2 regions of the Streptomyces sp. NPDC026589 genome follow, and region 1 is predicted to be linked to the other one. Evidence: riboswitches for the same ligand, from Rfam matches in the RefSeq annotation. Region 1 holds a riboswitch; the other holds the start of a gene.
The links. Region 1 has a riboswitch for S-adenosylmethionine ahead of thrC (threonine synthase). Riboswitches for the same ligand answer to the same signal wherever they lie in the genome.
Positions count from the first base shown of each region.

Region 2: it holds a riboswitch for S-adenosylmethionine, as region 1 does, so the genes downstream of both, AB0F29_RS04120 (aminotransferase class V-fold PLP-dependent enzyme) here and thrC (threonine synthase) in region 1, are expected to answer to the same signal.

Region 1 is NZ_JBEZYG010000011.1:231,804-246,312, reverse strand. Features, by position in the region: gene AB0F29_RS20845 (hypothetical protein) at 1-13, opposite strand, end outside; gene AB0F29_RS20840 (SigE family RNA polymerase sigma factor) at 6-506, opposite strand; gene AB0F29_RS20835 (hypothetical protein) at 624-1,433, opposite strand; gene AB0F29_RS20830 (hypothetical protein) at 1,698-2,621, shown strand; gene AB0F29_RS20825 (Uma2 family endonuclease) at 2,678-3,265, shown strand; gene AB0F29_RS20820 (ABC transporter transmembrane domain-containing protein) at 3,270-5,324, opposite strand; gene AB0F29_RS20815 (lasso peptide biosynthesis B2 protein) at 5,275-5,748, opposite strand; gene AB0F29_RS20810 (lasso peptide biosynthesis PqqD family chaperone) at 5,745-5,996, opposite strand; gene AB0F29_RS20805 (asparagine synthase-related protein) at 6,015-8,018, opposite strand; gene AB0F29_RS20800 (keywimysin-related RiPP) at 8,069-8,191, opposite strand; gene groL (chaperonin GroEL) at 8,898-10,520, opposite strand; gene AB0F29_RS20790 (cold-shock protein) at 10,898-11,104, opposite strand; gene AB0F29_RS20785 (MoaD/ThiS family protein) at 11,553-11,831, opposite strand; gene thrC (threonine synthase) at 11,861-13,162, opposite strand; SAM riboswitch class I at 13,182-13,309, opposite strand; gene AB0F29_RS20775 (glucosyl-3-phosphoglycerate synthase) at 13,464-14,414, shown strand; gene AB0F29_RS20770 (trehalose-6-phosphate synthase) at 14,479-14,509, shown strand, end outside.
Region 2 is NZ_JBEZYG010000002.1:237,976-252,484, forward strand. Features, by position in the region: gene AB0F29_RS04065 (aminotransferase class V-fold PLP-dependent enzyme) at 1-684, opposite strand, end outside; gene coxB (cytochrome c oxidase subunit II) at 958-1,926, shown strand; gene ctaD (cytochrome c oxidase subunit I) at 1,923-3,659, shown strand; gene AB0F29_RS04080 (cytochrome c oxidase subunit 4) at 3,656-4,054, shown strand; gene AB0F29_RS04085 (Ig-like domain-containing protein) at 4,196-5,449, shown strand; gene AB0F29_RS04090 (hypothetical protein) at 5,508-5,909, opposite strand; gene AB0F29_RS04095 (heme-copper oxidase subunit III) at 6,109-6,729, shown strand; gene AB0F29_RS04100 (c-type cytochrome) at 6,785-7,594, shown strand; gene AB0F29_RS04105 (Rieske 2Fe-2S domain-containing protein) at 7,591-8,643, shown strand; gene AB0F29_RS04110 (cytochrome bc complex cytochrome b subunit) at 8,640-10,289, shown strand; gene trpD (anthranilate phosphoribosyltransferase) at 10,413-11,477, shown strand; SAM riboswitch class IV at 11,583-11,700, shown strand; gene AB0F29_RS04120 (aminotransferase class V-fold PLP-dependent enzyme) at 11,878-13,257, shown strand; gene AB0F29_RS04125 (Lrp/AsnC ligand binding domain-containing protein) at 13,353-13,634, opposite strand; gene AB0F29_RS04130 (rhomboid family intramembrane serine protease) at 13,631-14,380, opposite strand.

The DNA.
Region 1 (14,509 bases):
GCGGGTCAGACATCAGGGGCCTCCTCGATGCGGGGGTCCCGCAGACGGTGGGCGAGCGCCGCCCGTCCGCGAACCAGATGCGTCTTGATCGTGCTGCCGGAAAGCCCGGTCTCCCCGGCGATCTGCTCAACCGTGAGGTCGCACAGGTAGTGCAGGGTCAGCGTCCGCCGCTGCTGCGGGGGCAGTTCCCGGAGCGCGTCGACCAGGACCACATGGCCCGGGTCCGGCGGCTCCACGTGTCCGGGCGCGCCGCTCCCCCGGCTCCAGGCGTCCGCCGAACGCCGCCGGAAGCGCCAACGGCTCACCGCCAGCCGCCAGGCGACCGTACGAATCCACGCCTCGGGGCTGCCGTCGCGGTCCAGCCGGCCGCGCCGGACCCACGCCTTGACGAACGCCTCCTGCACGACGTCCTGCGCCTCCTGGAGATCGCCGGTCATCACGTACAGCTGGCCCGTGAGACGTGCGACCGCCTGGGCGTAGAACTCTTCGAACTCCTCGACGGTCAAAACTTGCTCCCGGACTCTTTCGCTTCACCGGGTATACGCCCGCCGCAGGTCATCCGGTCGACACTACCCAGGAGAAATCGGGGGTGACGGTCGTCACAGCGTCACAACGTCACAGCGTCACTGCGGTCGAAGGGCGCTGCGCAGCGCGACGGTCGCGGCCGGCCGGACATCGTGCCCGTGCCGGTCCATCCAGGCGAGCCACGCGTCGATGTCGTCGTCCATGTCCGGCTCCTCGCCCTTCCCGGCGTCGGTCGTCCGCTCCCGCAGCCACGCGACGGCGTCCTCGCGCCGCTCCACCGCGTGAGGGGCAAGCTCGCCGACGGTCAGCACGAGTTGCTCCGCCACCGACAGATCGGGCTCGTCCTCGAACCGGGCCAGGAAGCGGTCGACGAGGTCGTCCGCCCGGCGGATGGCCCCTGCGAGTACGGCGGCCACTCCGACCCGGATGTCCTCGTCGCCTTCCACGTCGTCGGCGAGGAGCGGCAGCAACGCGTCGACCGCCCGATCCCAGGCGGCGGGCCAGGCGGCTGGTGCGGTGCGCCACCGCCCGCCGTGCCCCAGGCCGAGTTCCGCGGCGCGGGCGGCGTTCCCGGCTCGGGCGAGAACGACGAGCGTCTCCAGGATCTGCGGACGCACCTTCACGGCCGGGTCCCTGACGGCCTCGACGAGGAACGGAAGCACCTCGGGCGCCGCGGGGGACACCGAGCTGCCGTCGCCGCAGCACGCGAAGTGAAGGATGGCTTGGGCGTTTTCGGCCGTCAGCAGATCGGGGGACCAGTGCCGCTCCAGCAGGTCCGGCCCGTACTGCCCCTCCGGCAGGGGGATGTAGAGGTCGACGACCTTCGTCCAGTCGACCTCCGCGGCGAACCGGGCCGTCAGCTCCGCGCCCGCGCCCGCGCCCTCACTCGCGTCCTCTGGGTCCTTCATACCGTCCCCCGTTCCGCTTCGGCCTCCCGAAGCTCAAGCCGTGAGATCCGAGCGCTCTTAACAAGGATGGGGTGGATGGGTCAGTTGTCCCACCCACCCACCCTGGCTACGAAGTTGACAATTTGTGATCGAGTTGCGACACACGGTCGCCAGGCTCTAGCGTGCGGAGGACCTGGACCAAAAAAAGTCGACCCCCACCGGTGCTCCAACACCGACAGGGGTCTGACCACCGAAGATCGATCCACTCAGAAAGACACGATCCCCATGGCTGCCAGCCAGTTTAGTGATGCCCACCGCACCCCGCGCGAGACCCCGCCCGAGAGCGATGCCGCGAGCCCGCCCGCGAGCCCCTCCGCGAACCCCCACCCCCTTGCCAACCCCGGCTACGGCAAGCGCTCCGCCCCCGGCGAACGCCCCCGCACCGACCGGGACTTCGCCCACCTCCTCCCCCGCGACGCCGCCGTCGCCGCCTACATCGACCGGCTGCCCGACGGCTCCGACATCTCCGTGAAGACCCTGGCCAAGCACCTGCCGTACGGCCAGTGCGCCCTGGGCACGACCCTCAACCGGCTCCAGGACGCGGGGCACCTGCGGCGCGGCAGCGAGTGCGTGATCACCGACGAGGTCATGCTCTGGGTGACGCGCACCTTCTTCTCCCGCACCGCACGCGAGGACGACTGGTGGAACGCCTACACCCGGGGTGACGCCCCGCCGGACGAACCCCGGCGGCCGACCCGCTCGCGGGCGTTCATCCTGCTGGCGGCGCTCGGCCGGACCGCCCCCGCGCTGACGCTGTCCGCCGCCGACTGCGTACAGCTGGAACCGCAGGTCAGCGAGTGGTTCGCGCGGGGCGCCACGGAGGCCGAGCTGCTGCACGCGCTCACCGGCGGACTGCCGTCGCCCGTCCACTGCGCCGCCCGCCTCGTCGAACGGCGACTGCGCGACAAGCTGCCGCCCGAGCGGGTCCTGCCGGGCCCCCGTACGGTCCTGCGCACCCTGGAGTGCGGTGAGTGCGGGGCCCCCGGCGCGCCCGAAGCGCCGCTCGGCGGCCTCTGCCGGCCGTGCCGGGGTCCGTCCCCACAACCCCCGGTCGGCCCGCCGGGAGCCGTGCAGCCGCCCGGCGTACGGGACCGGATGAACGCGGTCCGGGCGGGTCTGACTCCCCGATCCGAGAGGACATACCGATGACCGTGCAGCTCACCCACAGACCGGACAGGGCACGATGGAGGGGAGGAGGCGACGCCATGACCCCCAGCACCGCCGATCACGTCCCGCACGCCCAGCTGTCCGTCGAGGAGTTCGAGCAGCTCGCCCGTACGTCCCCCGAGACCGTGACGCTTGAGCTCATCAACGGAAAGCTGGAGGTCAAGCCAGTGCCGGACGGGGACCACGGAACCATCTTCATGTGGCTGCTGCGTCAGTGCATGCAACATCGCCCCGAACTCGACCTGCACCCCGAACAGGGGCTGATGGTGGAGGCGTACCGGCAGGGCCGGGCCCGCCCCGACGGCGCTCTCGCCCCCCGTCGGCACTTCGCCGGGCAGGGGGAGTGGGCGCCCGCCAAGGGTGTTCTGATGACGGTGGAAGTGACCTCCTACGACTACGACACCGACCGTCGTGACCGTAGCGAAAAGCCTCACGGCTACGCGGCAGCGGACATCCCGGTGTACCTCTTGATCGACCGCGAGTCGGGCACCCTCGTCGTCCACAGCGAGCCCGTCAAGGGCCGCTACCGGCAGCAGCACTCGTACGACTACGGCGACGCCGTCCCCCTCCCCGGCCCCGTCGACATCACCCTGGACACCGAGGAGCTCAAGGACTACGCCCGCTGAAGCCTCACCGCACCTCGGCCGCGAGCTGGGTGGTCGCCAGCTCGCGGTACAGGTCGTCCCCGGCGATCAGCTCCTCGTGCGTGCCCGCCGTGCGGACCCGGCCGTCCTCCAGGACCACGATGCGGTCCGCGTGCCGGACGGTGGAGAGACGGTGCGCGATGACCAACACCGTTGTGTGCTCCGCCAGTTCGAGGATCACGTCGCGCAGCGCCTGCTCGTTGACCGCGTCCAGCTGCGAGGTCACCTCGTCGAGCAGCAGCAGACGGGGGCGGCGCAGCAGGGCCCGGGCGATGGCTATCCGCTGGCGTTCGCCGCCGGAGAGGGTGACGCCGCGGTGGCCCACCGCCGTGTCCAGGCCCTCCGGCAGCCGGTCGACCAGGCTGTCCAGGCGGGTGCGGGCCACTGCCTGGACCACCTCCTTCTCCTCGGCGTCCGGGGCGGCGAAGAGGAGGTTCTCCCGCAGCGTTCCGGCCAGGACCGGCGCGTCCTGTTCCACATACGCCAGCGAGCCCCGCAGCTCGGCCAGGGGCCAGTCGCGGATGTCCCGGCCGGCGACCGTGATCGTGCCGCCGTCGTGGTCGTAGAAGCGTTCCAGCAGGCTGAACACCGTCGACTTGCCCGCCCCTGACGGGCCCACCAGCGCGACGAGTCCGCCGGTCGGGACGTCGAACGTCACCCCCTTGTGGACGGGGGCCCGCTCGTCGCCGTACCCGAACGTCACGTCCTGGAACGTGACGCCGAGCGGAGTCGCGGGGATCTCCTGCCGTACGGCTACGGCTCCGGGACCGGCGGCCGGTTCGCCGGGCAGCGACTCGACCTCGTCGATCCTGCGGACCGCCGCGAGCCCGCTCTGCAAGCCCGTCCAGCCCTCGACCAGGCCGCCGATCGGGCCCATCAGGTAGAAGAGGTAGAGCAGGAACGCGATCAGCGACGAGATCTCCAGCGAGCCGGACGCGACCCGTGCGCCGCCCACGCCCAGCACCGCCAGGAACGCCAGCTGGATCGACATCGCCATGGTGACGTCGGAGACCGACGACCACCGCGCCACCGAGACGCCCCGGTCGTGCGCGTGCCGGGCGGCCTCCGCGACGGCCGCCGTCTCCCGCTCCTCCGCCCCGCTCGCCTTGACCGTGCGGAACGCCTGGAGCACCCGGTCCAGTGCCGCGCCCATCGCGCCCACGGCCTCCTGGGCGCGGAGCTGGGCCCGCTGGATGCGCGGCATCAGCAGCGAGGTCACGGCTCCGATGCCGACGATCACCACCAGCGTCACGCCGAGCAGCGTCAGGTCCATGTACGCCATGAAGCCGATCGTCCCCAGCAGCATCAGCACGCTGTTGAACGACTCGACCAGGCCGCTGGAGAGAACCGTCCGCAGGAGGGTCGTGTCGCTGGTCACGCGTGACTGGAGGTCGCCAGGGGTCAGCCGGTCCACCGCCGGGACCTTCAACCGCATGATGCGGCCCACGAGTTGATCGCGTGCGCGGAGGACGACGCCTTCTCCCGTACGGGACATGAGATAGCGCCCGTACGCGGAGAGGCAGGCTCCCGCCAGCACGAGCGCGGTCAGCACGATAAGCGGTCCCGCGGGCGAGCGGTCCGCGGCGAACGCGTCGACCGCGTGCTTCGCCATCAGCGGCATGGCGAGGCCCGCCCCGGAACCGGCGAGCGAGAGCAGACCCGCGCGGACGAGGACGCCCCGGTGCGGACGGACCCGGGAGAGGAGGAGCCGGAGAGGAGACGGGCCCGCACCCGGCTCGCCCTGGGCGGGCCCCTCCGCCGCATCCCGCGCGGGCCGCTCTCCGGCGGGCTGCTTCCCGGCAGGCTGCTTCCCGGCAGGCTGCTTCCCGGCAGGCTCCATCCCCGCGGGCCGCTCCCTGGCGGGCCCCTTCCCCGCAAGATGCTCCCCGGCGGGTTGCTCCCCCGCAGGCCCCTCCCCCGCAGGCCCCTTCCCCGCGGGCTGATCCCCTGCGGGTTGCTCCCCAGCCGACTGCGCCCCGTCCGGCCTCCCCTCAGGCCCGCGGCCCTCGTCCGCCTCCGTCGTCCCCGTCACCGTGCTCACCCGGATCCCCTCCGTCTGCCGTCACCACCATCAAGGGACGCAGATCCGCCGGTTCCGCCTGCTCGCCGACCGTACGGCCCCCCGCCTGCACCCAAGCATGCGGGGAGAACGGCGGAGCCGCCCGCACCCCCGCGCACCAGTCGGGCCAGACACCGGACATCCGGCAGGCCAGGGCGACGGCGACCGAGCGGGGCAGACAGCCGTAACGGCCCGCGCAGCGGCGGCTGGTGGTGACGACCGCCTCCCACACCTCCAGCGTCTCCGCGTACGAGGCCGGGCGCGCACCCCGGGCGCACCCGGCCAGCACCCGGCGCAGCCGCCCAGGCTTGAGGCGGGCCAGGACGAACGCGGCGGCGATGGCCGTGCGCAGCCGTAACCCGCCCGCTCCCGCGCCCCGGCGCGGCATCGTCATCTCGGTGGTCATGGGTGCAGGATCCTCGCCTCGACCAGCTGCCGGGTCAGCTCCGCCACGTCCGCCTCCGCTTCGGCCCGCTCGACGTCGAAGTCGGCGAGGATCCGCTCCACGGCGATCTCGGGGGTGTGCCCCGAGGCGAGAGTGTCGACGATGACGACGCCGGTGTCGTTCACCTGCCAGTAGCTGCCGTCTTTCTCGTCGAGGAGGACGCCGCCGTACTCGGTGGTCGTGACGGCGATGCCTTTTCTGAGCTTCATCGGATGCCTCGCTGGTGGTCAGATGGGCGATGTCGGCGATGCCGGCGATGCCGGCGATGCCGTATGTGTCCGAGGGGCCGGCCAGGCGTCCTCGGCCGTGCGGAGCCAGGTCTCCCCGGCCACGGTGGAGCTGATGGAGTGCTCGACCAGGACCGGTGAGAAGGGTTCGGCGGCGAGCCGGAGCAGACGGCGGGAGTCGACCAGACCGCGTTCCGCCAGCCGGGAGCCGGTCCACAGAGCGGCCAGTTCCGGGGCGTGTTCGCGCAGGCCCTGGTATTCGTCGGAGGACATGTGGTCCTTCGTGGTCCGGGTCAGGAGCGCGTCCGGGACCACGCCGCGCATCGCCTCGACGAGCAGCGGTTTGTAGCGCCAGGGACTGATCCGCTCCGGCAGGCGGACGGCAAGGGTCGCCTCCAGGACGCGGTCGTCGTAGAACGGCGCGGCCACCGGCAGCCCGATCGTCATGCCGACGTCCTCCATCGCCTGGAAGTGCCGGGCCCCCATCCGCACGGCGTCGATGTCGACGTGCCGTCCGCGCCAGGGGTCGATCGGCTCGGCGTGCTCGGCGGCGGCCCGGAACTCCTCGGTGATCAGGGAGTTCGCGTGGTCGGTGAACCAGGGCCGCAGCGACTGCCGTACGCCCCAGGAGAGCAGCGGGGTCCGGGCGACCGGCTGGGGTTCGGCGGTGACCGCCCCGGCGAGCCAACGGGGGAACGTGGAGCGGTTCAGCAGGGCCCGCACCGTGGGCAGGAGCGGCCAGCCGAGCTGGTGGCGCAGGCCGCCGAGGTGACTCCAGGCGGTGAACGGGTTGCCGTGGAAGAGGTCCTGGTAGGCGTGGGGCAGACCGAGGAAGAGTTCGTCGCCGCCGTAGCCGGTGAGGTGGTAGCGCGATCCGGTGGCGTGGGCGCGGCCGAGCAGGAGGTGCGCGCGGGCCCGGCCGGGGGCGACGGGGAGCGGTTCGTCGTTCAACTCTTCGGCGCAGGAGGCGAGATCGGCGTAGAAGTAGGGGACGTCATCGGCGGGGATGATCCGGTGGTCCAGGGCGGTGGACGCGGTGCCCGTGCTCCCCCCGGCCGCCGCCCCGCTCCCCCCGGCCGCCTGCACGGCCCGCCGCGCCCAGGTCTCGTCCTCGCTGTAGCGGTCCCGGGCGGCCACGGTGAGGAGGGACAGTTCGGCGGGCCCGGTCGCACGGGCGGCGAACGTGAGCGCGGTGGAGTCCAGGCCGCCGGACAGCTCGCAGCTGATCCGGTCCAGGCCGCCGACATGGGCCCGTACGGAGGCGGCGACGGCGTCACCGAGTCTTCGGGCCCCCTCGGCCAGGGAGAGTTCGGCGGGCGGCGGCTCCCACCAGCGGTGCTCCGTGGGGCCCGGGACGGCGGCCGTGCCCGGTGCTGCGACGGGCAGGGCCAGGCCGTACCCGGCGCCGGTCTCGTACACGCCCCGCCACACGACGCGGCGGCTCAGCGGGTGCGGCAGGAAGTCGAGCATGCGCAGGGCCAGCGCACCGTCGTCCAGGGGTGCGCCGATCAGGTGCGCGAGGACGGCGGGACGGTCGGAGGCGATGGTTCCGGCCTCCGGGTGCCGGGCGTGGTAGACCCGGCGCAGCCCGGAGGCGGTGCCCCGGATCCAGGTCTCGCCGGAGAGCCGGGCGACCACGTGGTGGAGGCCGGGCAGTCGGGCGAGGCGGCGTTCCAGGCCCGCCCGGTCGCGGGCGCCCCCCAGGAGACCGGCTAGCACGGCCTCGGGGACCCGGTCCGGGCCGATGAGCACGAGGGCGTCGTCGCCCCGGCGGAGGTGGCTCACCTCGCGGACCAGCGGGCGGGCGACGATCCAGGGCCGCCCCGAAGCGTGGGCGACGACCGGCGTCCCGCCCGTGGCGCCCGTACCGGCGCGAAAGCCCGCACCCGAGGAGAGGACCGTGCCCGGGGGGTGACCCGTGCCCGGGGGGAGTTGCCCGGCCACCGCCGCTCCCGCCGCACTGTCCGGCAGGACGACGAAGTAGTCACGCGGGTGGCCGGGCATGTTCACCTTCCGGAAGTTCTCATACAGCGCACAGGAGGCCGGGGGCCGGGTCAGCTGATGCGACGGACCCAGTACTCCTTGTACGAGCCGTAGAAGTAACCGGCGGTCTTCTTCGAAAAGTCGCCCTGCTTGAACAGCGACGGCTTCACGTAAGCCTTCTTCCGCAGCTTCATGACACCTTCCCTTCTGTGCGGTTGACGTCCGTTATGCCCAAGTGGATTCCGCATAACGGAAGTTGTTTATGCGACTGGTGTTCACCACGTGAACACGAGAGCCATCATGTCCCGCAGTCCCGCCGGTACGCATGATTCCGACTTACCATCCGAAGTTGGCTGGATAGCGCGAGCGGCGAGGTCCGGGGCGGGCCGCTCCGGACCGTCTCCACCGGGGCCGGGGACGTCGGCCGGGCGCCATGTGCAGTCGCACACCACCAGGGTGCGGACGCGAGGTGGACTGGACCACTGACCGGCTGCGGTCGCCGGACCGGGCGGTGAGCTGCCACGAGAGGGAGCGGCCCACCGGGGCAGCGGGGAACCAGCCGGGACGGTCCTCCAGGCGGCTCCACGTCCGCCCTGCCTCAGGGGTCGGGGGCGCGCCCCCGTGAACGGCGCCACCGCGCCGGCACGTGGTGCCTCACCGGGAAGGACGCGGCAAGTAGCCATTCGGCCATGCACCCGCACACCGGGCTGCCCGCGGCGGCACGCATCGGCCCGCGGCGACACGCGTCGGCATGCCTCGGCACGCGGCGGCGCGCATCGGCCCGTCGGGGAACGCCACAGGGGCGGCACCTCCGCGAAGGAGATACCGCCCCTGTGGGACGTACGGCGAACTTCGATCAGCCGGAGGGGCTTCCGGGCGGGCCCGGGACTCCGCGGCGGATCAGAAGTCCATGTCACCGCCCGGCATGCCGCCCGGGGCGGCCGCGCCGGCCTTCTCGGGCTTGTCGGCGATGACGGCCTCGGTGGTGAGGAAGAGCGCGGCGATGGACGCGGCGTTCTGCAGAGCGGAGCGCGTGACCTTCGCCGGGTCGATGATGCCCTCGGCGATCATGTCCACGTACTCGCCGGTCGCGGCGTTGAGGCCGTGACCGATCGGCAGGTTGCGGACCTTCTCCACGACGACGCCACCCTCAAGACCACCGTTGACGGCGATCTGCTTGAGCGGGGCCTCCAGCGCGAGCTTCACGGCGTTGGCGCCGGTCGCCTCGTCGCCCGTGAGGTCGAGCTTCTCGAAGACGGCCGAGGCCTGGAGCAGAGCCACGCCACCACCGGCGACGATGCCCTCCTCGACGGCGGCCTTGGCGTTGCGCACCGCGTCCTCGATGCGGTGCTTGCGCTCCTTGAGCTCCACCTCGGTGGCGGCGCCGGCCTTGATGACGGCCACGCCGCCGGCCAGCTTCGCCAGACGCTCCTGGAGCTTCTCGCGGTCGTAGTCCGAGTCGGAGTTCTCGATCTCGGCACGGATCTGCTTGACGCGACCCTGAACCTGGTCGCTGTCACCGGCGCCGTCGACGATCGTGGTCTCGTCCTTGGTGATGACGACCTTGCGGGCACGGCCGAGCAGGTCCAGGCCGGCGTTCTCCAGCTTGAGACCGACCTCCTCGGAGATCACGGTGCCACCGGTGAGGATGGCGATGTCCGCGAGCATGGCCTTGCGGCGGTCGCCGAAGCCCGGAGCCTTGACGGCGACGGACTTGAACGTGCCCTTGATCTTGTTGACGACCAGGGTGGAGAGCGCCTCGCCCTCGACGTCCTCGGCGATGATCAGCAGGGGCTTGCCCGACTGCATGACCTTCTCCAGCAGCGGGATCAGGTCCTTGACGCTGGCGATCTTCGAGTTGACGATCAGGATGTACGGGTCGTCGAGCGACGCCTCCATACGCTCCATGTCGGTCGCGAAGTACGCCGAGATGTAGCCCTTGTCGAAGCGCATACCCTCGGTGAGCTCAAGCTCCAGACCGAAGGTCTGGGACTCCTCGACGGTGATGACGCCTTCCTTGCCGACCTTGTCCATCGCCTCGGCGATCTTGGCGCCGATCTCGGTGTCGGCGGCGGAGATGGAGGCGGTCGAAGCGATCTGCTCCTTGGTCTCCACGTCCTTGGCCTGCTCCAGCAGCGCGGCGGAGACGGCCTCGACGGCCTTCTCGATGCCCCGCTTGAGGGCCATCGGGTTGGCGCCTGCGGCGACGTTGCGCAGGCCCTCGCGGACGAGAGCCTGAGCCAGAACGGTGGCGGTGGTCGTACCGTCGCCGGCGACGTCGTCCGTCTTCTTGGCGACCTCCTTGACCAGCTCCGCACCGATCTTCTCGTACGGGTCCTCGAGCTCGATCTCCTTGGCGATGGAAACACCATCGTTGGTGATCGTGGGCGCGCCCCACTTCTTCTCGAGGACGACGTTACGGCCCTTGGGGCCGAGGGTGACCTTGACGGCGTCGGCGAGCTGGTTCATCCCGCGCTCGAGACCGCGCCGTGCCTCCTCGTCGAACGCGATGATCTTGGCCATGTGAAGTGGTCCTCCCGGACAGGGGTGGATTTCTCCGGACCGAGAGGCGCCCGCGACGGACGGCCTGCCTGCGTGGTGGTTCCTTGCCCCACCGCGCCTGCGGGCCTCACCGGCCCGGTCCAAGTTTCTGTCACTCTCACCTGGAGAGTGCTAACGCCAATGATTAGCACTCGACCCCTGCGAGTGCAAGCGTCCCTCTCCGGATGTGGACAGCGGCGCGCGTCGGAGGCAGGCGGCGCCGCGCATCGGACGCGGGCGGCGGCGGGCGGCGGCGCGCCTCCCGACAGGGCCCCCGGGACGCACGAAGGACCCGGTCCCCTGATCCGGGGGCCGGGCCCTGCGTGCGTGAGTAGTGTCGTCGGACGACCGCGCCGAGCTCAGCCGACGGCGAGCTTGACCATGTCGGCCTGGGGCCCCTTCTGGCCCTGCGAGATCTCGAATTCAACTCGCTGACCCTCTTCGAGGGTGCGGTACCCGTCCATCTGGATCGCGCTGTAGTGGACGAAAACATCCGCACCACCGTCGACCGCGATGAAGCCGTACCCCTTCTCCGCGTTGAACCACTTGACGGTGCCCTGAGCCATGCCTAACTCCCCTATTACTGGCCCTTGCACGGGACCGCACTTCGCGGACCCGGGTCGGAACTCACCCCCGACAGGAGAGGGTGTGCGGCGCCGCAGCGCGTCGACCGCGGCCGAATGTATCCGCCCAACTGCCCTCTGCAACAGGTCAATCAGACGAGAATTCTGGGCACAGCAGAACACGCGAATATGCGGGTTTGCTGAGATTTACGGGCAAGTCGGGCCAGACAAAGGGCACTTATGCCGCAAGAGGTTCACGCACTTTGGCTGCTTCTTATCGGGTCCGGGCGCATTCACATATGCGGGCGGCACGGGCAGCGGGCGGGGCTTCCCCAACTGTACCGTGCTCAACCATACAGAATTGCCCCCTCCGCTTCTCTCGCGGAGGGGGCAACTGTGGTCACACAGAGGTGCGATGGGCCGCCGTGGAGCGGGACGGGCCCTCAGCGGTTCAGCAGCCGCCGGCGACGGCGGGAATGATCGAGACGCCCGCGCCGTCGGGCGTGGCCGCGTCCAGGCCGCCCTCGAAGCGCACGTCGTCGTCGTTGACGTACACGTTCACGAAGCGGCGCAGCTTGCCCTGGTCGTCCAGGACACGGGCAGCGATGCCCGGGTGGTCCTTCTCCAGGGACTCGATGACCTCGGAGAGCTTGGCGCCCTCCGCCGGGACCTCGGCCTGGCCGCCCGTGTACGTACGGAGGATGGTGGGGATGCGGACCTTGACGCTCATGGTGGGTGCCTTCCTGAAGTCTCTGGTGATCAGCTGGCGGCGAGGCCCGCGGCGCGGAACGCGTCCAGGCTCGGCTTGATGGTCGCCGTGGCCTGCGAGGTCGCGGAGACCGCGTCCAGCGTCTTGAGGCCGTCGCCGGTGTTCAGGACGACGGTGGTGAGCGTCGGGTCGATGACGCCCGCCTCGACGAGCTTCTTCGTCACGCCGAGCGTCACGCCGCCCGCCGTCTCGCCGAAGATGCCCTCGGTGCGCGCCAGCAGCTTGATCGCGTCGACGACCTGCTCGTCGGTCACGTCCTCCACCGCGCCGCCGGTGCGGCGGGCGATGTCCAGGACGTACGGGCCGTCCGCCGGGTTGCCGATGGCCAGCGACTTGGCGATGGTGTTCGGCTTCTGCGGGCGCACCACGTCGTGGCCCGCCTTGAAGGCGGCGGAGACCGGGGAGCAGCCCTCGGCCTGGGCGCCGAAGATCTTGTACGGGCGGTCCTCGACGAGGCCGAGCTTGATCAGCTCCTGGAACCCCTTGTCGATCTTCGTGAGCTGGGAGCCGGACGCGATCGGGATGACGATCTGGTCGGGCAGCCGCCAGCCGAGCTGCTCGCAGATCTCGTACGCCAGCGTCTTGGAGCCCTCGCCGTAGTACGGGCGCAGGTTGACGTTGACGAAGCCCCAGCCCTCGCCGAGCGGGTCGCCGATGAGCTCGGAGCAGAAGCGGTTGACGTCGTCGTAGTTGCCCTCGATGCCGACCAGCTCACCGCCGTACACCGCGGCCATGACGACCTTGCCCTGCTCCAGGTCGTGCGGGATGAACACACAGGAGCGCAGTCCGGCCCGGGCGGCGGCGGCGCCGACGGCTCCGGCCAGGTTGCCCGTGGAGGAGCAGGAGAGGGTGGTGAAGCCGAAGGCGCGGGCGGCCTCGACGGCGATGGCGACGACGCGGTCCTTGAAGGAGTGCGTCGGGTTGCCGGAGTCGTCCTTCACGTACAGGCCGCCGGTGACGCCCAGCTCACGGGCGAGGTTGTCGGCCTTGACGAGCTTGGTGAAGCCGGGGTTGATGTTGGGCTTCTCCGCGACGTCCGCGGGCACCGGCAGCAGCGGGGCGTAGCGCCAGATGTTGTTCGGGCCGGCCTCGATGCGCTTGCGCAGCTCCTCCGGGGAGCCCGTGGGCAGGTCGTAGGCCACTTCCAGCGGCCCGAAACAGGACGCACAGGCGAAAAGGGGGCCGAGCTCGAAACGCTCGCCGCACTCGCGGCAGGAAAGCGCCGCGGCGGGGCCGAGATCGACGGCCGGGGCGGAAGAAGCGGTGCTACCTGCAACGGTCTGAACAGCCATGATGGCGGAGGTCCCTTTCTCCTCATCTTCCCTACGACGCATTTCGCCGCAAGACGGAATTGGCACCTTCCCCACCGTGACCTCGCGGTCGGCAGGAGGGTTGCCGGGACTTCAACGGGCCGTTCCCTCAGTCCCTCTGGATGAGCTCTTATGGCGCTGGATCTTCGATCCAGGCGTTTATGCGCGCTCCGACCCCGACATGCGACGGCGATACGCGTTGTTCAAGACTGTAACCGAAGCACCGGACCGTTGAGATAGTCGTCCGAACCGCGAGATGGATCACACACAGGGAGTGCCGACCGTGCTCGAAGAGGTGGAACGCTGGCTGACCAGGCGTTCCTGGTCGTCCGGCGACCGCCCGCTGAACCGGCTCACCGACGCCCGGGACGCCGATCCGCACCGCACGTCCGTGAGCGTGGTGCTGCCGGCGCTGAACGAGGAGGCCACGGTCGGCGCGATCGTGGCGACGATCCGCCGGGAGCTGATGGAGAAGGTCCGGCTGGTCGACGAACTCGTGGTGATCGACTCCGGCTCCACCGACGCCACCGCCGCCGTGGCCCGGGCGGCGGGTGCCCGGGTGGTCCACCGGGACGCGATCCTGCCCCGCGTCCCGGCCCTGCCCGGCAAGGGCGAGGTGCTGTGGCGGTCACTCCTGGTGACGAGCGGCGAGATCGTCTGCTTCGTCGACGCCGACCTCAGGGACTTCTCCGCGGACTTCGTCTCGGGCACGGTCGGACCGCTGCTCACCGACCCGTCCCTCCAGTTCGTCAAGGCGATGTACGACCGCCCGCTCGGCGACAGCGCAGGTCAGGGCGGTCGGGTCACCGAGCTGGTGGCGCGCCCGCTGCTCAATCTGCACTGGCCCCAGCTGGCCGGGTTCGTGCAGCCGCTGGGCGGCGAGTACGCGGTGCGGCGGTCCCTGCTGGAGCGGCTGCCGTTCCCGGTCGGTTACGGAGTGGAGCTGGGCCTGCTGGTCGACGCGCTGCACACGGTGGGCCTGGACGCGCTGGGCCAGGTCGACGTCGGCGTGCGCAGACACCGCCACCAGGACGGGCAGGCGCTGGGCCGGATGGCGGCGGCGATCTACCGCACGGCGCAGCTGCGGCTCTCCCGGGGTCATCTGGTGCGGCCCGCGCTGACCCAGTTCGAGCGCGGCGAGGGCGGCTTCGTACCCCGCACCCATGCGGTGGACACGGAGGAGCGGCCGCCGATGCGGGAGATCGCGGAGTACGCGGAGCGCCACGCGGCGTGAGGCGGTGGGCCGCATGAAGCCCTGAGGCGTTTGGGGGCTTCCCGAACGGGCTAGGTTCCGCTACATGGTCTCCGAGCACGCCGAACACGAACCCG
Region 2 (14,509 bases), on a different contig from region 1:
CCGCCCCGACTCCCGCTCCCCGGCCGGTCCCCGGGGTGCGAACCGCACCCCCTTGCGGACGGCGAGCAGCCCGACCCCGGCCGGGCCGCCCCACTTGTGCGCGCTCGCCGTCAGCAGCGACCAGCCCGCCGGAACGGGCCCCCAGCCGAGCGACTGGGCCGCGTCCACCAGCAGCGGCACCCCGGCCTCCGCACAGCGCGCCGCGACCTCGGCGACGGGCTGCTCGGTGCCCACCTCGTGGTTGGCCGACTGGAGGCAGGCCAGCGCGGTGTCCGCCCGCAGCGCCCCGCCGTACACCGCCGGATCCACCGCCCCCGTGCGGTCCACCGGGACCTCGGTGAACGAGCCGCCCGCCGCCTCGTGGGCCGCCGCCGAATGGAGCACCGACGAGTGTTCGACCGCCGAGAGCGCCAGATGGCGGCCGACACGCCGACGCCCCGAAAGAGCTCCGTCAATTCCCGCGTGCACCGCCGTCGTCCCGGACGAGGTGAAGACCAGTTCGTCGGGGCGGCATCCGACGGCCTCCGCGGCGGCCTCCCGGGCCGCGTCCAGGAGCAGCCTGGCCCGCCGCCCCTCCCGGTACAGGCGGGCGGGATCGGCCCAGCCCTCGTCGAGCGCGGCAAGCAGGGCCTGGCGTGCGACGGGGTGCAGGGGGGCGGCGGAGGCGGCATCGAAGTAGGGCACCTGGCCACGCTAGCCCGCACCCGGCCCCACCTCGCCGGGGGCCGTTCCTACCGGACGGGCGAGTGGCCGTCAGATGAGGCCCGGAGGCCCGGATTCCACCCCATGGGCGTGTCGGGCGGCGCGTTGGGCACCCTCCCCGCGCGACCCTAAATAGCGTCCAGTAGGGTTTGGTCCGCATAAACATCCAAACCCCTGCCCGCGTCAGGGCCGGCGACCGACCAGAGACATACGGGCGCGCCGACCGTGCGGGCGAGACTCTCGGGAAGGCGCTACGTGAGTCCCAACGGCTCCGACCGCTCGTCGCGGCGCCCGATGCGGCGGAAGCTGCCGCAGGTGCTGACTGCGGGCCTGGTCCTGGCGACGGCCTCCGGTTGTTCATACAACTGGGAGGATTTCCCCCGCCTCGGAATGCCCACTCCGGTTACGGAAGAGGCCCCTCGGATCCTCTCCCTCTGGCAAGGCTCGTGGGCGGCAGCGCTCGTCACGGGTGTCCTTGTCTGGGGGCTGATCCTCTGGAGCGTCTTCTTCCACCGGCGTAGCAGGACCAAGGTGGAGGTACCTCCGCAGACCAGGTACAACATGCCCATCGAGGCGTTGTACACAGTGGTTCCCCTCATCATCGTCTCGGTGCTCTTCTACTTCACCGCACGTGATGAGTCGAAGCTCCTCGAGCTCTCCGACAAGCCCGCCCACACCATCAACGTGGTCGGCTTCCAGTGGAGCTGGGGCTTCAACTACATCGAGAAGGTGGATGGCCAGCCCGCGGCGGGCCCCGAGATCCCCAAGGAACTCGACGCCATCCCCGACCGGTTCCGCAAGGACTTCCCCGAAGGCGCCGGCGGCGTCTACGACGTGGGCATCCCCGGGACCCGTAACCCGCAGAACGGCAACCCGGGTCCGACCCTGTGGCTGCCGAAGGGTGAGAAGGTCCGCTTCGTCCTCACTTCGCGTGACGTCATCCACTCCTTCTGGGTGGTGCCGTTCCTCATGAAGCAGGACGTCATCCCGGGCCACACCAACGCGTTCGAGGTCACTCCCAACCGGGAGGGCACCTTCATGGGCAAGTGCGCCGAGCTCTGTGGCGCCGACCACTCCCGGATGCTCTTCAACGTCAAGGTCGTCTCCCCGGAGCGTTACCAGCAGCACCTCAAGGAGCTGGCTGAGAAGGGTCAGACGGGCTACGTGCCGGCAGGCATCGCGCAGACGGACCCGGCCAGGAATGCGGAGAAGAACCAACTGTGAGCATCCTCAACGAACCTCAGGGTGCCGCTCCGGCAGACGACTCGTACGAGGACGAGCTGCCCGTGCGGCGCAAGCAGCCGGGAAACATCGTCGTGACGTGGCTGACCACCACTGACCACAAGACGATCGGTACGCTCTACCTGGTCACGTCGTTCGTGTTCTTCTGCATCGGCGGACTCATGGCGCTCTTCATGCGCGCCGAGCTGGCCCGTCCGGGCACGCAGATCATGTCGAACGAACAGTTCAACCAGGCGTTCACGATGCACGGCACGATCATGCTGCTGATGTTCGCGACGCCGCTGTTCGCCGGATTCGCGAACTGGATCATGCCGCTGCAGATCGGCGCGCCCGACGTGGCGTTCCCGCGGCTGAACATGTTCGCGTACTGGCTGTACCTCTTCGGCTCGCTCATCGCGGTGGCCGGCTTCCTCACCCCTCAGGGTGCGGCCGACTTCGGCTGGTTCGCCTACTCCCCGCTCTCGGACGCGGTCCGTTCGCCGGGCGTCGGCGCCGACATGTGGATCATGGGTCTGGCCTTCTCCGGCTTCGGCACGATCCTCGGCTCGGTCAACTTCATCACCACGATCATCTGCATGCGCGCACCCGGCATGACGATGTTCCGCATGCCGATCTTCACCTGGAACGTCCTGCTGACCGGTGTCCTGGTCCTGCTGGCCTTCCCGGTCCTCGCCGCCGCGCTCTTCGCGCTGGAGGCGGACCGAAAATTCGGTGCGCATATCTTCGACTCCGCCAATGGCGGCGCACTGCTCTGGCAACACCTCTTCTGGTTCTTCGGCCACCCAGAGGTGTACATCATCGCGTTGCCATTCTTCGGAATTATTTCCGAGGTCATCCCGGTATTCAGCCGCAAGCCGATGTTCGGCTACATCGGTCTGATCTCCGCGACGATCGCCATCGCCGGCCTTTCCGTGACGGTGTGGGCACACCACATGTACGTCACGGGCGGTGTGCTGTTGCCGTTCTTCTCCTTCATGACGTTCCTCATCGCCGTGCCAACAGGCGTGAAGTTCTTCAACTGGATCGGCACGATGTGGAAGGGCTCGTTGTCCTTCGAGACACCGATGCTCTGGGCCGTCGGCTTCCTGATCACCTTCACCTTCGGTGGTCTGACCGGCGTCATCCTCGCCTCGCCCCCGATGGACTTCCACGTCTCGGACTCGTACTTCGTCGTCGCGCACTTCCACTACGTCATCTTCGGCACCGTGGTCTTCGCGATGTTCTCCGGATTCCACTTCTGGTGGCCGAAGTTCACCGGGAAGATGCTGGACGAGCGGCTCGGCAAGATCACGTTCTGGACGCTGTTCGTGGGCTTCCACGGCACGTTCCTGGTGCAGCACTGGCTCGGTGCCGAGGGCATGCCGCGTCGTTACGCGGACTACCTCGACGCCGACGGCTTCACCGCGCTGAACACGATCTCGACGATCTCCTCCTTCCTCCTCGGCCTGTCGATGCTGCCGTTCTTCTACAACGTCTGGAAGACCGCGAAGTACGGCAAGAAGATCGAGGTCGACGACCCGTGGGGTTACGGCCGTTCGCTGGAGTGGGCGACCTCCTGCCCGCCGCCGCGGCACAACTTCCTCACGCTGCCGCGGATCCGTTCCGAATCCCCGGCGTTCGACCTGCACCACCCGGAGATCACGGCGCTCGAACAGCTCGACCACCTCTCCGAGTCGGACAAGGCTCTCGCCGGCTCCAAGGAGGCAGGCAAGTGAAGATCCAGGGACAGATGTTCATCTGGCTGAGCGTCTTCATCCTCGCCATGGCCATCGTGTACGGCGTGTGGTCCAAGGAGCCGGTCGGCACCACGGCCCTCTTCCTGGCCTTCGGGCTGTCCGTCATGATCGGCTTCTACCTGGCCTTCACGGCCAACCGGGTCGACGCCATGGCCCAGGACAACAAGGAAGCGGACGTCGCCGACGAGGCGGGCGAGCTGGGGTTCTTCTCCCCGCACAGCTGGCAGCCGCTCTCCCTGGCGGTCGGCGGAGCCTTCGCCTTCATGGGCGTCGTCTTCGGCTGGTGGCTGCTGTACTTCTCCGCCCCCCTGCTCCTGATCGGCCTCTTCGGCTGGGTCTTCGAGTACTACCGGGGCGAGAACCGCACCCAGTGACACCGCACCCCGTGACACCGCACCGCCGGTGACACGCGCTACACCACGAAGGGCCCGCATCGCCGACAGCGACGCGGGCCCTTCGCTCGTTTGCAGTCACAGAACGCGCTGGAACGGATGAATCTTCTTAGCGTGGACGGCATGAACCACACGCCGCGCATTCGCACCGTAGTGAGCTGCACCCTGCTGGTCGTGACCCTCGCCGCGGGTGCGACCGCCTGTGGCTCGCCCGACGGCCACCCGCTCTCCACGAAGCCTTACGACGCGGGTGACCAGGTCTCCTTCAACGGCCCCTCCGACAAGGAGAAGGCCGACCCCGACAAGCCCCTGGAAGTCACCGTCGAGGGCGACGACGGGCGCATCACCGACGTCAGCGCCGTGGACACCGGCGGCCGCCACCTCGCGGGAGAGCTCTCCGCCGACGGGAGGCGCTGGCGCTCCACCGCCCCGCTCGCGGCCGGCACCGGATACACCGTCAGGGTCGCCACGGAGAACAGCGACGGCGCCCCAGGCGTCCGTACGCTCTCCTTCGACACCTCATCGCCCAAGAAGCTGCTCAAGGTCGCCTTCGGCCCGGAGACGGGCACCTACGGCGTCGGACAGCCCATCACGGCGGAACTCAGCGCTCCGATCACCGACAAGGCGGCCAGGGCCACCGTCGAACGCGCCCTGAAGGTCCGCTCCACCCCGGCGGTCACCGGCTCCTGGTACTGGGTCGACGACAAGAAGCTGCACTACCGCCCGAAGGAGTACTGGCCCGCGAACGCCACCATCGAGGTCCGCTCCAACCTGGCGGGCATCAAGGTGACCAACGCGCTCTACGGAGCCGAGGCCAAACCCCTGAAGCTCGCCACCGGCGACCGGATCGAGGCCATCACCGACGCCGCGGACCACACCCTGACGGTGCTCCGGAACGGAGAAGTGATCAACACCATTCCGGTCACCACCGGCAAGCCCGGCTTCTCCACCCGCAACGGGGTCAAGGTGGTGCTCGCCAAGGAGCAGTTCGTCCGTATGCGCGGCGAGAGCATCGGCATCGCCGCCGGCTCCTCGGAGTCGTACGACCTGCCGGTCTACTGGGCCACCCGGGTGACCTGGAGCGGCGAGTACGTCCACGCCGCCCCCTGGTCCACCGGCTCCCAGGGCAACGCCAACGTCAGCCACGGCTGCACCGGCATGAGCACCGACAACGCCGAATGGTTCTTCGACACCGTGCGCGAGGGCGACATCGTCAAGGTCGTCGGCAGCGCGGGCGAGGACATGGACCCGTTCGGCAACGGGTTCGGCGACTGGAACCTCTCCTGGGAGAAGTGGCAGAAGGGCAGCGCCCTCCACGAGGGGGCGCCGGACAGCCCGCAGACGCTCCAGGCCGCCCGGCTGCGTCCCCACGTCTGATCCGGGCAGGAAGGTGCCGTACGGCGCCGGACGCCCCTCAGCGGGCCGTGGGGGCCTCTCAGGCCTCCACGGCGAGCCGCTGCCGCAACAGCGCCGCCAGCGCGTCGGCGAACTCCACCGGGTCCACCGGGAGCGTCACGGCGGCCTCCGCCCGGCTCCAGGTGGCCAGCCACGCGTCCTGCGGGCGGCCGATCAGCAGGAGCACCGGCGGGCAGCGGAAGATCTCGTCCTTGATCTGGCGGCAGACGCCCATCCCGCCGATGGGAGCCGTCTCCCCGTCCAGCACGCAGACGTCGACGCCGCCGGCGTCGAGCGCCTTGAGGACGGCCGGGAGCGTGGCGCACTCCAGGAACTCCACCGGTGGCACGTCCGCGGCAGGCCTGCGACCGGCTGCCAGCCTCACCTGCTCGCGGATGTTGGCGTCGTCGCTGTAGACCAGGACCGTGGCGGTCGCCTGCATTGTTCCTCCGTGACATCGACGTCGTCGGGGCTCTCGGGGCATGAACCGATGCGCGGATCGTACTCCGCCCGACCGGCCGTCAGCACCGGTAATGACGACCTTCCGATGGGCCGTTCGGCGCAGGGCGCGACCCCTGCAGACGGTACGGACACACCGAACGGCACCCCCCGGGGTGAGGGCGGGATAAGCGACCGACATAATGTCGGTCGTGGCGACAGCAACGACAGTAGAAACCGGGCACGCGCACCCGTCGGTCAATCGGCCGAACCTCACCAGCGTCGGAACCATCATCTGGTTGAGTTCCGAGCTGATGTTCTTCGCGGCCCTCTTCGCGATGTACTTCACCCTGCGATCGGTGATGGGACCCGAATACTGGAAGGAGATGTCCGATCATCTGAACTTCCCGTTCTCGGCGACGAACACCACGATCCTGGTGCTCTCCTCACTCACCTGCCAGCTCGGCGTTTTCGCAGCCGAGCGGGGCGATGTGAAGAAGCTCCGCACCTGGTTCATCATCACGTTCGTGATGGGTGCGATCTTCATCGGCGGCCAGGTCCTCGAGTACGTGGAGCTGGTCAAGGACGCGGGGCTCTCCCTCTCGTCCGACCCGTACGGATCGGTGTTCTACCTGACCACCGGCTTCCACGGCCTGCACGTGGCGGGCGGCCTCATCGCCTTCCTGCTGGTCCTCGGCAGAACGTACGCGGCCAAGAGGTTCACCCACGACCAGGCCACCGCAGCCATCGTCGTGTCCTATTACTGGCACTTCGTCGATGTCGTATGGATCGGCCTGTTCGCAACGATCTACATGATCAAGTAACCGGGCTCGCACCCGCCCACCATCGACGCAGAAGATCCTGACACCGGGGTAATCCGTGAAAAAGCTCTCCGCACGACGACGCCATCCGCTGGCGGCGGTCGTCGTACTACTCCTCGCGCTGGCGGCTACCGGGGGGCTGTACGCCGCGTTCGCGCCTGCGGGCAAGGCGCAGGCCGATGAAACCGCCCAGTCCCTCGCCATCGAAGAGGGCAAGAAGCTCTACGCCGTAGGCTGCGCCAGCTGCCACGGAACCGGCGGTCAGGGCACCACCGACGGGCCGTCCGTCGTGGGCGTGGGCTCCGCCGCCGTCGACTTCCAGGTCGGTACGGGCCGTATGCCCGCGCAGCAGCCGGGCGCCCAGGTACCGAAGAAGAAGGTCATCTACACCCAGGCGGAGATCGACCAGCTCGCGGCGTACGTCGCGTCGCTCGGCGCCGGTCCCATCACGCCGACCGACAAGCAGGTCGACCCCGCGGGCGCGGACGTCGCCAACGGTGGCCAACTGTTCCGCAACAACTGTGCCCAGTGCCACAACTTCACCGGTAAGGGCGGAGCCCTGACGGAGGGCAAGTACGCCCCCGACCTCGAAGGCGTGAGCCCGAAGCACATCTACGAGGCCATGCAGACCGGCCCGCAGAGCATGCCCTCCTTCCCCGACACGACGATGCCGGCGCAGGAGAAGAAGGACATCATCGCGTACATCGAGACCGTGAACGGTGACGAGACGGAGAGCCCCGGCGGCCTGGCCCTCGGCGGTCTCGGTCCGGTCAGCGAAGGTCTGTTCGCGTGGATCTTCGGACTCGGCGCGCTCGTCGCAGTCGCCGTTTGGGTCGCGGCCCACACCGCTAAGGCCAAGAAGTCATGAGTAGCCAACAGATTCCAGAAGACAACCTGCCTGTGGTGCAGGAGACCGCGCACGGCGCGGTGGAGCGTCACGACGACCCGTTCGCCGACCCGGGACTGCCGGCCCACCAGCCGCGCATCCAGGACCTCGACGAACGCGCCGCGAACCGCTCGGAACGCGCCGTCGCGTTCATGTTCACCCTCTCGATGCTGGCGACGGTGGGCTTCATCGCCTCCTACGTCATCTTCCCGGTGGACAAGATCGTCTACATCTGGCCCTTCGGCCATGTGAGCGCGCTCAACTTCTCCCTGGGGCTCACCCTGGGTGCGGCGCTCTTCTTCATCGGCGCGGGAGCCGTCCACTGGGCGCGCACCCTGATGTCCGACGTCGAGGTCGCCGCCGACCGCCACCCGATCGAGGCCCCGCCCGAGGTCAAGGCCCAGGTCCTGGCCGACTTCAAGGCCGGCGCCGAGGAGTCCGCGATCGGCCGTCGCAAGCTGATCCGCAACACCATGTTCGGTGCGCTGGCCCTGGTGCCGCTCTCCGGCGTGGTCCTGCTGCGCGACCTCGGTCCGCTGCCGGAGAAGAAGCTCCGCACCACTCTGTGGGCCGAGGGCAAGCAGCTCATCAACATGAACACGATGAAGCCGCTGCGCCCCGAGCACATCACCGTCGGGTCGCTGGCCTTCGCCATGCCTGAGGGGCTCGACCCGGAGTCGCACGACTTCCAGACGCAGATGGGCAAGGCGGCCCTGATGATCGTCCGCATCGAGCCGGACGACATCAAGGACAAGCGCCAGCGTGACTGGGCCCACGAGGGCATCGTCGCGTTCTCCAAGATCTGCACCCACGTCGGCTGCCCGATCAGCCTGTACGAGCAGCAGACGCACCACGTGCTCTGCCCGTGCCACCAGTCCACCTTCGACCTCTCCGACGGCGCTCGCGTCATCTTCGGTCCGGCCGGCCACCCCCTTCCGCAGCTGCGGATCGGTGTCAACAGCGAGGGCAACCTCGAGGCGCTCGGCGACTTCGACGAGCCCGTCGGTGCTGCCTTCTGGGAGCGCGGATGAGTACTGCGACAAAGAACCCCTCCGCCGCCGGACCGGCGAGCGGGCGCAAGGCTCCGGCCGGTGAGCGGGTGGCCGACTGGGCGGACGGCCGGCTGGGCATCTACGGCCTCGCCAAGGCCAACATGCGCAAGATCTTCCCGGACCACTGGTCCTTCATGCTCGGTGAGGTCGCGCTCTACAGCTTCATCATCATCATCCTCACGGGTGTGTATCTGACGCTGTTCTTCCAGCCGAGCATGGGCGAGATCGTCTACCACGGTCCGTACGAGCCCATGCAGGGCATCCGGATGTCCGAGGCCTACGCCTCGACCCTGAAGATCAGCTTCGAGGTCCGCGGCGGTCTGCTCGTCCGGCAGATCCACCACTGGGCCGCGCTGATCTTCCTGGCCGCCATGTTCGTGCACATGATGCGCGTCTTCTTCACGGGCGCGTTCCGCAAGCCGCGCGAGATCAACTGGCTCTTCGGCTTCCTGCTGTTCGTGCTCGGCATGTTCACCGGGTTCACCGGCTACTCCCTGCCCGACGACCTGCTCTCCGGTACGGGTGTCCGCTTCACCCAGGGCGCGATCCTGTCCGTGCCGATCGTCGGTACGTACATCTCGATGTTCCTGTTCGGCGGCGAGTTCCCCGGCCACGACTTCGTGGCCCGGTTCTACTCGATCCACATCCTGCTGCTGCCGGGCATCATGCTCGGCTTGCTGGTGGCGCACCTGATCCTGGTCTTCTACCACAAGCACACGCAGTTCGCGGGTCCCGGCCGGACCAACAAGAACGTCGTCGGCATGCCGCTGCTGCCCGTGTACATGGCGAAGGCCGGAGGGTTCTTCTTCCTCGTCTTCGGCGTCATCGCGGCCATCTCGGCCATCGCCACGATCAACCCGATCTGGGCCATCGGCCCGTACCGGGTCGACCAGGTGTCCACCGGCGCCCAGCCCGACTGGTACATGGGATTCGCCGAGGGTCTGGTCCGTGTGATGCCGGGCTGGGAGATCAACCTGTGGGGCCACACGCTCGCCCTGGGCGTGTTCATCCCGCTGGTCGGCTTCGGCGTGGTCCTCACCGCGATCGCGGTGTACCCGTTCATCGAGTCCTGGGTCACCGGCGACAAGCGCGAGCACCACATCCTGGACCGTCCGCGCAACGCCCCGACCCGTACGGGCTTCGGCGTCGCCTGGATCACGGCGTACTTCATCGGCCTCGTCGGCGGTGGTAACGACCTGTGGGCCACGCACTTCCACCTGTCGATCAACTCCATCACCTGGTTCGTCCGGATCTTCTTCTTCGTCGGACCGGTCATCGCGTTCATCGTCACCAAGCGGATCTGCCTCGGCCTCCAGCGCCGCGACCGGGAGAAGGTGCTGCACGGTCGTGAGACCGGCATCATCAAGCGCCTGCCGCACGGTGAGTTCGTCGAGATCCACGAGCCGCTCAGCCCCGGGCAGCTGCACACGCTCACGGCGCACGAGCAGTACCAGCCGCTCGACCTCGGCCCCGCGGTCGACGAGAACGGCGTCAAGCGCAAGATCTCCCCGGTACAGAAGCTGCGCGCCAAGCTCAGCAAGGGGTACTTCGCCGACGGGAACCAGATCCCCAAGGCAACCCCCGAGGAGTACAAGGAGATCAGCGAGGGCCACGGCCACCACTGATCACCTGAACTGATCGCCACCGTGAGAGCCCCGTCCATCCGATGGACGGGGCTCTTCGCGGTCTCCCCGGCTGGATAGGGTGGAGCCATCTTTCCTGACCGGCTGTGGACCCTGGAGCGGACCATGAACGTTGTGACCCCGAACGGCGGCGACAGCGTGGCGGACCGTTCCTGGCCCGGCCTCCTGAACCCCCTCCTGCGCGGCGAGAACCTCAGCTCCGAGGAGACCGCCTGGGCCATGGACCGCATCATGAGCGGCGAGGCCACCGACGCGCAGATCGCCGGGTTCGCCATCGCGCTGCGGGCCAAGGGCGAGACCGTCGACGAGGTCACCGGACTGGTCCGCGCGATGTACGCGCACGCCAACACCATCCACGTGCCGGGCCGGACCGTCGACATCGTCGGCACCGGCGGCGACCTCGCCAGGACGGTCAACATCTCGACCATGTCCGCGATCGTCATCGCCGGCACCGGCGCCAAGGTCGTCAAGCACGGCAACCGGGCGGCCTCCTCCGCCAGCGGCTCCTCCGACGTACTGGAGAAGCTCGGCGTCAACCTGGAGCTGACCCCGCAGCGGGTCGTCGAGGTCGCCGAAACGGCGGGCATCACCTTCTGCTTCGCCGTGAAGTTCCACCCCGCCCTGCGGTACGCCGCCAAGGCCCGCAAGGAACTCGGCGCGCAGACCACGTTCAACATCCTGGGCCCCCTCACCAATCCGGCCCAGGTCCGCGCCCAGGCCGTCGGCGTCGCCGACGCCCGGATGGCGCCCATCGTCGCGGGCGTGCTGGCCGACCGGGGCAACTCGGCCCTGGTCTTCCGCGGTGACGACGGCCTCGACGAGCTCACCACCACCGCCACCTCCCGGGTCTGGGTGGTGCGCGACGGCGCGGTCCGCGAGGAGCCCTTCGACCCGCGCGACGTCGGGCTGCCCATCGTCCCCGTCGAGGCGCTGCGCGGCGCCGACGCCTCGTACAACGCCGATGTGGCCCGCCGGCTGCTGGACGGCGAGGGCGGCGCGGTACGCGAGGCGGTGCTGCTCAACTCGGCGGCGGCCCTGGTCGCCCTGGACCCGGGCCCCGGCACGCTGACCGAACAGCTCGCGGCGAAGATCCTCGTCGCGGCCGAGGCCATCGACTCCGGGGCCGCCAAGCGGGCCCTGGAGCGCTGGGTGGTGGCCAGCAACGCCTGAAGCGCGACGGAGCCGCCCGCGGCCCCCACGGTGTGACACAGGGCGCAGTCCGGATGCCGGACTGCGCCCTTGCGTGTGTGCACACGTATGGCAAGATGCTGCGCAGGTCATGAGTGACAGCGACTACGGCCCCGGCCCGCTGTCCGGCAACCCTCCGTCCGTGGCGGGGTGCCCCGGGTGAAGACCAGGCCGCAGGCAGCGAGGTCTGCGGCAAGCGCGGGCCCCTCGGCATCCAGCGGATGCCAGCTCCCGGGGTCCTGGTCCCTAGGGAGTCTTCTGTGAGCAAGCGAATGCGCTAGGGCTTGTAGCCCTCCTTCCGCGCACCCATTTCTCTTCCCCTCCCTGCGCTGCCGCGTACTGCCGGCGCATGGATTTCGCCTGCCTGTTACGGGAGTTCGTCATGTCTGTCCCCACCGCTGCCCTCGACTCGTCGGTTTGTGCCCCCCTGCCCGTTCTGGGGCAGAACGTCACGGTCCCGCTCGTCACCGGCGGTGAGGTGACCTACGCCGCGCTCGACTACGCCGCCAGCGCCCCGGCCCTCCAGCGCGTCTGGGACGACGTCGCCGCGTACGCCCCGTACTACGGCAGCGTCCACCGTGGCGCCGGCTACCTCTCGCAGCTCTCCACCGACCTCTTCGAGAACAGCCGCCGTACGGTCGCGGAGTTCCTCGGCTGCCGCGCGGACGACCAGGTGGTCTTCACCCGCTCCACGACCGACTCCCTCAACCTGCTGGCCGCCGCGATCCCCGCCGACTGCCAGGTCTTCGTCTACGAGACCGAGCACCACGCGTCCCTGCTGCCCTGGCGTGACGCCCAGGTCACCTACCTCAACGCGCCCCGCACCCCGGCCCAGGCCGTCGAGACCCTGGAGCGCGCACTCGCCGACCGCGACCCCTACGGCCCCGCCCTCGTCTGCGTCACCGGTGCGTCCAACGTGACCGGCGAGCTGTGGCCGGTACGGGAACTGGCCGCCGCCGCCCACGCACACGGCGCCCGGATCGTCCTGGACGCCGCGCAGCTCGCCCCGCACCACCCCGTGGACATCGCCGAACTGGACGTCGACTGGGTCGCGTTCTCCGGCCACAAGCTGTACGCGCCCTTCGGCTCCGGCGTCCTGGCCGGCCGCGCCGACTGGCTCCAGGCCGCCGAGCCGTACCTCGCCGGCGGCGGCGCGTCCCGCAAGGTCGCCCGGCGCGCCGACGGCGGCGTGGACGTCGACTGGCACACCACGGCCGCCCGCCACGAGGCCGGTTCGCCCAACGTCATCGGCGTCTACTCCATCGCCTCCGCCTGCAAGGCCCTGACCGAGGCCGGCTTCGAGGGCCTGGTCGCCCGGGAGCAGGAGCTCGTGGGCCGGGTCCGCGAGGGGCTCGCCGAGGTGCCCGAGGTGCGGGTGCTCTCGCTGTTCGGCGACGACGCCCCCCGGGTCGGGGTCATCTCCTTCGTGGTGAGCGGCTGGAACAGCTCGCACTTCGCCGCCGCCCTTTCCGCCGAGTACGGCATCGGCGTGCGCGACGGCCTCTTCTGCGCCCACCCGCTGGTGCGCACCCTGCTCGGCAGCGACCCGCAGGACCCGGGCGAGTGCGGGGCGCCGGAGGCGGAGCCGGGCGAGCGGTCGCTCAACGCGATCCGCGTCAGCTTCGGGGCCGGTACGCCCGACGAGCACATCGACCGGTTCCTGCGCGCGGTCTCCGAGCTGGTCCGTGAGGGCGCCCGGTGGAACTACCGCACCGAGGACGGCCGCTGCGTCCCGGACCGGGGCGAAGCCGCCCAGGTCTGACACGTTCTGATGAAACACCTCGGCCGGGGACAGGCGCGCCGCCCGTCCCCGGCCGAGGTGCGTCGCCGGTGTTCCCCAGGGTCCGTCGTCAGGCCCTACGCGTCGAGGCCGATGGCGAAGGCCGCTTCCAGGTCGTGCTGGGAGTACGTACGGAACGCCACGTGCGTGTCGGTGCCCTCGACGCCCGGGATCTTGCTGATCCGGCCGGGGATGACATCGGCGAGGTCGTCGTGCCGGGCGACCCGGACCATGGCGATCAGGTCGTAGGTACCGGTGACGGAGAAGACCTCGCTGACACTGTCCAGCGCGGCGATGGCCTCGGCGATCTCCGGAATCCGGTCCACGCTGGTCTTGATGAGCACGATCGCGGTGATCACGGCTGGCTGTCTCCCTCGGTGGCTGGAACCCTCACTCTAGCCCTCCGTCCATAGCCCACCCAGGCGCACAGGAACCCGGCCGCGAAGCCCGCCACATGCGCCAGGTACGCCACCCCGGGCCCGCTGCCCGCCCCCTGCGCCGCCGCCCACTGGAGCCCGAACCAGAAGACCAGCACCATCCAGGCGGGGAAGCGCAGAGGCAGGAAGAAGAGGAACGGGAACAGGCTGGTCACCCGGGTCCGGGGGAACAGGTAGAGGAACGCGCCGAGCACCGCGGAGATCGCCCCCGACGCACCGACCAGTGTCTGCTCGGAGTCCGCGTGCGCCGCCGCGTAGCAGACCAGGGCCACATAGCCACAGCCCACGTAGAACAGGGCGAACCGCAACCGGCCCATGCGCTCCTCGGCCATCGCGCCGAACACGTACAGGAACAACAGGTTCCCCAGCAGGTGCAGCCAGCTGCCGTGCACGAACAGCGCGGTGAACGGTGTGATCAGCGCATGCGTGGACCCCGCCCACAGCTCGGCGGGGACCACCCCCCACCGCTCGAAGTACCCGGCCTGCGCGGCGAGAAGCGCGTCCTCGCTCCCGTGGCCGGCACCGCCGAACCCGGAGAGCGGGCTGATCAGGAAGATCACACCGCAGACGGCGATCAGCCCGTAGGTGACCGGGGCGCCGCTCGACGCCGCCGCGTCCCGGAACTTCCCCGCCGTGGTCCGCCAGTCGGTCTGCCGCCCATCGATCATGGACAGAGCATGACGTACCGGGGGAGAAGCGGAGGAAGCGCCTCGCCGTGCCGATGCCTATACGCGAGGCCGTAGGGTTACGCCAGGACTTCCGCAGTTCGACGGCGCACCGCGAGATCCTTGACGTAG